DNA from 2 places in the Micromonospora sp. NPDC023633 genome. Region 2 is predicted to be linked to the other one. Evidence: riboswitches for the same ligand, from Rfam matches in the RefSeq annotation. Region 2 holds a riboswitch; the other holds the start of a gene.
What was found. A riboswitch is a leader RNA that binds a small molecule or an ion and turns the genes downstream of it on or off. The one in region 2 is predicted to bind cobalamin.
Positions count from the first base shown of each region.

Region 1: it holds a riboswitch for cobalamin, as region 2 does, so the genes downstream of both, bluB (5,6-dimethylbenzimidazole synthase) here and AB0G13_RS16900 (ABC transporter substrate-binding protein) in region 2, are expected to answer to the same signal.

Region 1 covers NZ_JBFABB010000050.1:25,018-29,419, reverse strand. The annotation lists partial or broken gene AB0G13_RS17525 (hypothetical protein) at 1-26, shown strand, start outside; gene AB0G13_RS17520 (crotonase/enoyl-CoA hydratase family protein) at 161-925, opposite strand; gene AB0G13_RS17515 (EamA family transporter) at 968-1,885, opposite strand; cobalamin riboswitch at 1,975-2,173, shown strand; gene bluB (5,6-dimethylbenzimidazole synthase) at 2,212-2,841, shown strand; gene AB0G13_RS17505 (Rieske 2Fe-2S domain-containing protein) at 3,070-3,921, shown strand.
Region 2 covers NZ_JBFABB010000048.1:12,294-16,695, forward strand. The annotation lists gene AB0G13_RS16885 (ABC transporter permease) at 1-404, shown strand, start outside; gene AB0G13_RS16890 (ABC transporter ATP-binding protein) at 401-1,462, shown strand; gene AB0G13_RS16895 (ATP-binding cassette domain-containing protein) at 1,459-2,130, shown strand; cobalamin riboswitch at 2,194-2,375, shown strand; gene AB0G13_RS16900 (ABC transporter substrate-binding protein) at 2,404-3,417, shown strand; gene AB0G13_RS16905 (iron chelate uptake ABC transporter family permease subunit) at 3,423-4,402, shown strand, end outside.

The DNA.
Region 1 (4,402 bases), on a different contig from region 2:
CGACGTTCACCATCAACCGCAACTGACCCACCCCCGGCCGCCCGAGCGGCGGCCGGTCTCCCGGGCGCGGTGCGGCCAGCGGACATCCGGTGGCCGCACCGCCCGGCCCGTTGGGGCCTTCCGTCCCGTCGCCGGGCCGGCGGGCCGGACCTGCGCCCGGTCAGTGGGCCGGGGCGCCGTGCCGACCGGCGCCGGCGGCGAACCGGGCGGCCCCCGCCGCCGCGTCGGCGGCCAGCGACTCCATCCCGTACGCCAGCTCGACCTCCCGCGCCGCCGGTTCCGGCAGGCCGGCGCCGGCGAGCAGCGCCGCCCGGTCGTTGCGCAGGCAGGTCTGCGGGTGCCGGGCGAGCTCGGCGGCCAGCCGCTCGGCCGCCGCCCGGGACTCACCCGGCGCGACCAGCCGGTTCACCAACCCCATGCCGTACGCCTCCTCGGCCGGCACCGGCCGGCCGGTGAGGATCAGGTCCATCGCCCGGCTCTCGCCGATCAGCCGGGGCAGCCGGACCGTGCCCCCGTCGACCAGCGGCACCCCCCAGCGGCGGCAGAACACCCCGAGCACCGCGTCGGACTCGGCGACCCGCAGGTCGCACCAGAGCGCCAGTTCCAACCCGCCGGCCACCGCGTGACCGGAGATCGCGGCGATCACCGGCTTGCTGAGCGTCATCCGGGTCGGACCCATCGGGCCGTCCCCCTGCGCCTCGACCCGGTTGCCGCTCGGGGTGCCGATGGCCTTCAGGTCGGCCCCGGCGCAGAACGTGCCGCCGGCCCCCCAGAGCACGGCCACCGAGGCGTCGGGGTCGGCCTCGAAGGCGCGGAACGCGTCGGCCAGCGCCCGGGCCGTCGGCCCGTCGACCGCGTTGCGGGCCGCCGGCCGGTCCAGGATCACCGTGGTCACCGCCGCGGCGCGTTCGACGCGTACCCCCATCCGGACAGCATGCCCCCGGCGGTGCCGGCGGCGCCAGAGGTGTCAGCGCGGGTCGGGGCGGTCCGGGCGGACCAGGGTGGCGCCCAGCGCGGCGCCGACCACGCAGGCCACCCCGGCCGCCTGCGGCCAGGCCAGCAGCTCACCCAGCAGGACCAGCCCGACCAGCGCGCCGATCGCCGGCTCCAGGCTGAGCAGGATCGCGAAGACCCGGGCCGGCATCCGACGCAGCGCCGCCATCTCCGCCGAGTACGGCAGCACCGACGACAGCAGCGCCACCGCCGCACCCAGCGCGAGGGTCCACGGGTCGAGCAGCGCCGTGCCGCTGCCGGCCACCCCGAACGGCAGCACGGCCAGCGCGGCGACGGCCATCCCCAGCGCGAGGCCCCGGCTGTCCGGCACGCGGGCGCTGACCGCCTTGCCGAGCAGCACGTAGCCCGCCCAGCCGACCGCGACGGCCACGCAGCACAGCAGCCCCACCCGGTCCACCCCGGTCCCGCCGAGCCCGCTGATCAGCAGCACCCCGCCGCCGGCCAGCCCCGCCCACGCCACGTCGACGAGCCGGCGGCTGCCGGCGAGCGACACCAGCAGCGGCCCGGCGAAGCCGATGGTGACCGCGACGCCCAGCGGCACCCGTTCCAGGGCCGCGTAGAAGGCGAGGTTCATCACCGCCAGGGCCAGCCCGAACGCCCCGACCAGGCCGGCGGTGCGCCAGCCCAGGCGCAGCCCCGGCCGAACCAGGAGCAGCAGGATGAGCGCGGCGAAGCCGAGCCGCAGCGTGGTCGTGCCGCCGGCGCTGGTGCTGCCGAAGAGCTGCTTGGCGACGGCCGCCCCGACCTGGGTGGAGAGCATGCCGAGCAGCATCAGCAGCGGGGGCGGCACGGCCCGGGGCTGCCCCAGCGCGACGGTCAGTCTGGTCGCCGGCCGGGCGGCCGGCAGCGGGCGGGAGGAGAGTGCGTACACCCGGACCACAGTGGCCGGGGACGGGGCGGCCCGCGACCGGATTTCCACGCCCGCCGGACCGGGGCGGGCCCGGCGGCGCTAGCATCCCCGACGGCACGATCATGTGAGGTGCCCCGCGCGAGCGGGGAGAATCGGGAAGCCGGTGCGAATCCGGCACGGGCCCGCCGCGGTGACCGGGGAGCCACCGTCCACGCGTACGCGCAGCCACTGGCCCGCCCGGGCCGGGAAGGCGGACGGCCAGGCGTCGATCCGGGAGTCCGAAGACCGGCCTCGCGTCCGGTGCCCGCGTCCGGCGTGGCGTGGGCCGAGCGCAGCGGGAGCCTGCCTTGGATCTGTACGACGTCATCTACCGCCGCCGGGACGTACGCGCCCAGTTCACCGGGGCGCCGGTGCCCGAGGAGACGCTGCACCGGGTGCTGGCGGCGGCGCACGCCGCGCCGAGCGTCGGCTACTCGCAGCCCTGGGACTTCGTCCTGGTGCGCGACCCGGAGCTGCGCCGCCGCTTCCACGAGCACGTCCACACCGAGCGGGACGCCTTCGCCGCGACGCTCGACGGGGAGGCGGCCGAACGGTTCGCCCGCATCAAGATCGACGGCGTCCTGGAGTCGACCCTGTCGGTGGTGGTCACCCACGACCAGGCCCGGGGCGGCCCCGCCGTGCTCGGCCGGCACGCCATCGCCGACACCGGGCTCTACTCGACCTGCCTCGCCATCCAGAACCTCTGGCTCGCCGCCACTGCCGAGGGGCTCGGGGTGGGCTGGGTGTCGTTCTACCGGGAGCCGTGGCTCGCCGATCTGCTCGGCATCCCCGACGGGGTTCGGCCCGTGGCGTGGCTCTGCCTCGGGCCGGTCACCCACTTCGAGCCCGTACCCGACCTGGCCCGGCACGGTTGGCGGCAGAAGCGCCCACTGGCCGAGGCGGTCCACCACGACCGCTGGACGGCGTCGGAGGGCTGACCGCCGGGCCGGCGTCGGAGGGCTGACCGGGCCGGCGTCGGAGGGCTGACCGGCCCGCCAGCGTTGCGGGGCTGACCGCCGGACGGCGTCGGCGCGGCGGGTCCGCGACCGCGGCGGGGCGCCGCCCGGCGCGTCCCGTTACGGGTCGGCGGGGGCCTCGTCACGTACCGCTGCGGATCCGTCACCGCCGCCCGGTTTGCGGCGGCTCCTGCCGGGAAGTCGGTACGGGTGCGAGCACTCTTGACGAAGATCGAGCAGGCATCCGGCCTGGACCGGGTCGGCGACCGGTTGCAGCGCGCCGTCCAGGCCACCCTCCGGCCGCAGCGGGTCCGCGACCTGCTGCACGGCGTCTGGCTGGGCCATCCGCTGCACCCGGCGATGGTGCAGGTGCCGGTCGGCGCATGGATCAGCACCGCCGTGCTGGACCTGATGCCGGGGCAGCGCCGGGCCGCCACCACACTGTGCGCGGTGGGCACCGTCAGCGCCCTCCCGGCCGCGGTCGCCGGCCTCAACGACTGGGCGGCACTGGCTCGCGACCAGCGCCGGGTCGGCCTGGTGCACGCCGCGTCCAACAGCGTCGGCTTGGCGTTCTACGCCGGCTCGGTGGCCGCCCGGATGACCGGCCGGCACAACCTCGGCCGTACGCTCGGCTTCCTCGGGCTCAGCGCCGCCAGCATGGGCGCGTACCTCGGCGGGCACCTGGCGTACAAGCAGGGCGCGCAGGTGAACCAGAGCATCTCCGAGCTGCACCGGATGAGCGACGGCTGGCACTCCATCGCGGACATGTCCGCCCTGCCGGAGCGCCAGCTGATCACCCGGGAGGTCGACGACGTCTCGGTGATCCTCTACCGGCACGGCGACGAGGTCACCGTGATGCTGGAGCGCTGCCCGCACCAGAGCGGTCCGCTGGGCGAGGGCGAGGTGCAGGAGATCGACGGGCACGCGTGCGTGGTCTGCCCGTGGCACGGCAGCGCGTTCCGCCTCAACGGCGGCGAGGTCGTGCACGGCCCGTCCGGCAACGACCAGCAGGTCCTGCCGACCCGTGTCGTCAACGGCGTCCTGGAGACCCGCCTCCCCTGACCCGCACTCCCACCCGACCTGCCGGCCCTCGTGCCTTCCGGCCTGCCGGCCGCCGTGCCTGGCCTCCCAGCCTCCGTGCCCGGCCCTCCCGGCCCTCCAGCCTCCGTGCCCGGCCCTCCCGGCCCTCCGGCCTCCGTGCCCGGCCCTCCCGGCCCTCCGGCCTCCGTGCCCGGCCCTCCCGCCGCCATGCCCTCCCGCCCTCCGCTGTCGATCAAGAGGTTTGGGTCGAGTTCGATCTCCCTGGCGTGGCCAAACCTCTTGATCACCGAGCCGGTGTCGGTCGGTGGGGTGGGTGGGGTGGGTGCGGGGCGGTGGTGGGTGGGGATCGGTGGTTGGGTCAGGGGCGGCGGTGGCGGCCGATCGGGGTGTCGCGGGGCGAGTCCGGGTGGGCCCGGCCGTGGCCGGTCAGCCCGCGCTCGTGGGTGCCAGGGGCCGTGGCGGTGCCGGGGGCGGTCGTGACCGCGCGACCGTGGCCGGTGGG
Region 2 (4,402 bases):
ACTGGCTCTCCACCGCCCGCATCGTCCGCTCGGAGCTGCTCAGCCTGCGCACCCGGCCGTTCATCGACGCCGCGATCTCCGGCGGCGCCAGCCGCGCCCGGGTGATCACCCGGCACCTGCTCCCGCACGTGCTGCCCCGGCTGGCGCTGGCCACCACGCTGATGGTGCCGCACGCCGTCTGGCACGAGACCGCGCTGTCCTTCCTCGGCCTCGGCCTGCCCCCGCACCTGGCCTCGATCGGCAACATGATCAACGACGGGCAGCGCTCCCTGCTCACCGGCGCCTGGTGGGCCAGCATCGTGCCCGGCCTGCTCCTCGTCGTCGTGACGCTGGCCCTGGCCGCCCTCACCGGCCGGTGGCGCGACCGCCTCGACCCGCGCGTACGAGCGGAGCTGAACCTGTGACCACCACCCGCGAGCCCACCGCCGCCCCGGCCGACCCCGCCGGGACCGTCGCGACGGCCGACTCCGTTGGCACGGGCGGCACCGCGGCCGACGGTCGGCCCGGCCTGCTGGAGGTCGACGGGCTGACCGTCCGCTTCCAGCTCCGCGACGCCGTGGTGCAGGCCGTCACCGACCTGCGCCTGACCGTCCACCCGGGCGAACTCCTGGCCGTGGTCGGGGAGTCCGGCTGCGGCAAGTCGGTCCTCGCGCACGCCCTGCTCGGCCTGCTCCCCGGCAACGCCACCGTCACGGGCCACGCCCGCCTGCGCCCGCCCACCGGGGCGGAGATCGACCTGGCCGGCTCCTCCGAGCGTCACCTAGCCCGCGCCGTACGCGGCCGGGCGGTCGGGCTGGTGCCGCAGAGCCCCGCCACCGCGCTGACCCCCGTGCGGACGGGCCGGCGGCTGCTGGAGGAGACCCTGCGCGCCCACGGGCACACCCGGCGGGAGGCGCCCGCGGCGGCCGAGCGGGTCGCCGCCGACGTCGGCCTCGACGCCGCCGACCTCGACCGCTATCCCCACGAGCTCTCCGGCGGCATGGCCCAACGCCTGGCCACCGCCCTCGCGCTCGCCCCCGACCCGCCGCTGCTGCTCGCCGACGAACCCACCACGGGCCTCGACCGGCCCCTGGTCGACCACACCCTCGACCTGCTGCGCCGCCGCTGCGACGCCGGCGGCGCCGTCCTGCTCATCACCCACGACCTGGCCGCCGCCCGCCGGGTCGCCGACACGGTCGCCGTGATGTACGCCAGCCGGATCGTGGAACGACGGCCCACGGCGGAGCTGTTCGCGGCGCCCGCCCACCCCTACACCGCCGGCCTGCTCGACGCCCTGCCCGAACGGGCCTTCCGGCCGGTCCCCGGCCACCCGCCGATGCTCACCGACCTGCCTCCCGGCTGCGCCTTCGCCCCGCGCTGCGGCCGTGCCACCGACGTCTGCCGCACCCCGCCCGCGCCCGCGGCGGGCGTCCCGGGCCGGGTCGCCTGTCACCACCCGCTGACCCTCGGAGCGCCGGCATGACCAGTACCGCGCTCGCCGCCCACCAGGTCACGGTCTCCTACGGCCGCCGCCGCGTCCTCGACGGCGTCGACCTGCGCGTCGCCCCCGGCGAGACGGTCGGCCTGCGCGGGCCCTCGGGCAGCGGCAAGTCCACCCTCGCCCGGGTCCTCGCCCTGCTGCACGCCCCCGAGGCCGGGCACGTCACCCTCGACGGCCACCCGGTGGCGGGCGCCCGGCACCGGCTGCCCGCCGCCGTCCGCACCCGCGTCGCGATCCTGTTCCAGAGCCCCCGCGCCGCCACCGACCCCCGGCTGGGCCTCGCCGACATCATCGCCGAACCGCTCCGCGCCACCGGCACACCCGAGGCGCAGGCGCGGGCCCGGGCGGCGGAGCTGGCCGACCTCGTCGGCCTCACGCCCGACCTGCTCGCCCGCCGCCCGCACGCGGTCAGCGACGGGCAGCTGCAACGCGCCTGCCTCGCCCGCGCGCTCGTGCACCGGCCGGACTACCTGCTCTGCGACGAGGCCACCGCCATGCTGGACGCCTCCACCCAGGCGCACCTCGCGGCCGTCGTCACCGACTACCAGCGGCAGCACGCCGCCGGGGTCCTGCTCATCACCCACGACCCGGCGCTGATGGCCCGCTGGGCCACCCGGGTGGTCGACCTGCCGACTCCGCCACAGCCCTGACCGCCCCAGCGGACCGACCGTCCCTCATGGTGTTCGTCACGTGACTTCCGGGCGGGCCGGCGGCTAGGGTAACGCTGCCGTGGTGTTCGGGAAGCCGGTGCAAGACCGGTGCGGCCCTCGCCACTGTGATCGGGAAGTCCGCGGCCCTCGTCGTAAGAGGTCACTGGGCGTCACACGCCTGGGAAGGCCGGCCACGGACGCACCTCCCGTCAGCCAGGAGACCGGCCACGGCACTGCGATGACCCGTCCACGAGGTGCTGGAAGGCGGTCCCGATGCGCGTGCGCGCTGTGCGGCCCACCCTGTCCCGGCGCGTTGCCGCGCCCCTGTCCGTCCTCGTCGTGCTGCTCGGCGGCTGCGCCACGGACGATCCGGCCACGACACCCCCGCCGTCCGCCGCCCCGGTCACGCTGACCAACTGCGGTACGCCGGTCACCGTCGCCGCCCCGCCCGAGCGGGCGGTGACCCTGAACCAGCCCGCCACGGAGATCATGCTGGCGCTCGGCCTGGCCGACCGGATGGCCGGCACGGCGTACCTGGACGACGCGATCCTGCCGGAGCACGCCGCCGCGTACGCCGCCGTGCCGGTGCTGTCGGACCGGTACCCGGCGAAGGAGAAGCTGCTGGAGGCGGCACCGGACTTCGTCTACGCCTCGTTCCACAGTGCCTTCGGCGACGAGGGCGTCGGCGACCGCGCCGCGCTCGCGGGACTCGGCATCGGCACGTACCTCTCGCCGGCCGGGTGCCCGAGGCGGCACCGGCCGGCGAAGCTGACCCTCGAGGACGTGTTCGCCGAGATCCGGGACGTGGCGGCCGTCTTCGGGGTGCCGGAGCGGGCCGAGAAGCTCATCGCCGAGCAGCGGGCCCGGATCGCCACGGCCGCCGCCCGGGTCGGCGCCGCCCGGGACGTGTCCGTGCTCTGGTGGGACGCCGGCACCGACGCGCCGAGTGTGGGCGCCTGCTGCGGCAGCCCCAACATGATCATGTCGGCGGTCGGGGTGGGGAACGTGTTCGCCGACCTCGGCGGCGGCTGGGCCGACACCAGCTGGGAGGCGGTCGTCGACCGCGATCCCGACGTGATCGTGCTGGTCGACGCGGGCTGGGACGCGGCCGCCGCGAAGCGGGCCTTCCTCACCCGGCACCCCAGCCTGAAGGACCTGCCCGCGGTGGCCGGGCAGCGGTTCGTCGTCGTCCCGTTCTCGTCCACCTCCGCCGGGGTGCGCGTCGTGCTCGGCGTCGGGGCGCTCGCCGCGGGCGTGGCGCAGCTGCCCGCCGGGGCGGACCGCTGACCGCCGTGGCCGGCCGCACCGCCCCCGGTCCGGCCCGCCGTACCGCCCCCGCCGGGGCCCGCGCGGCCCACCCGGTCGGCCTGGCGGCGCTGCTGGTGGCGTTGCTGGCCGGGCTGGTCGTGTCGATCGGCGCGGCCGTCACCGTCGGTCCGGCCGACATTCCCGTGTCGACGGTCTGGTCGGTCGTGGCCGACCGCCTGGGGCTCCCGCACGCCGAGGTGCCGCTGCTGCGCGAGCACATCGTCTGGCGGCTGCGCCTGCCCCGGGTGCTCGGGGCCGCCGCGGTGGGGGGCGGGCTGGCCGCCGCCGGCGCCGTGATGCAGACCGTCACCCGCAATCCGCTGGCCGACCCGTACCTGCTCGGGGTCTCCTCCGGGGCGTCGCTCGGCGCGGTCGCGGTCCTCGTCCTGGGCTTCGGCGGCGGGGTCGCCGCGCTCACCGGGGGCGCCTTCGCCGGGGCGCTGGCCGCGTTCGTGGTCGTCGCCGCGGTGGCCGGCCGACAGGCCGCCCTGGCCCCCACCAGGGTGGTGCTGGCGGGCGTGGCCGTCGCGCAGCTCTGCGGGGCGGCGACCTCGTTCGTCATCATCTGGGTCGCCGACCCGCACGCCACCCAGAGCATCACCTTCTGGCTCTCCGGCTCGTTGGCCCGCGTCGACTGGGCCGCCCTGGCCTGGGCCGCGCCGGTCCTGGCCGCCGTGCTCGCCCTGGTGGCGGCGTACGCCCGCACGCTCAACGCGTTCGCCTTCGGCGAGGACGCCGCGGCGAGCCTCGGCGTCCCCGTCACCCGGGTCCGATGGCTGCTGCTGGTCGCCACCGCGCTGCTCACCGCGGCGCTGGTCGCCGTCAGCGGCGCGGTGGGCTTCGTCGGGCTGATCCTGCCGCACGCCGCCCGGTTCCTCACCGGGGCGGACCACCGGCGCCTGCTGCCCGTCGTCGTCCTCGCCGGTGCGATCTTCCTGGTCTGGGTGGACACCGCCGCGCGGAC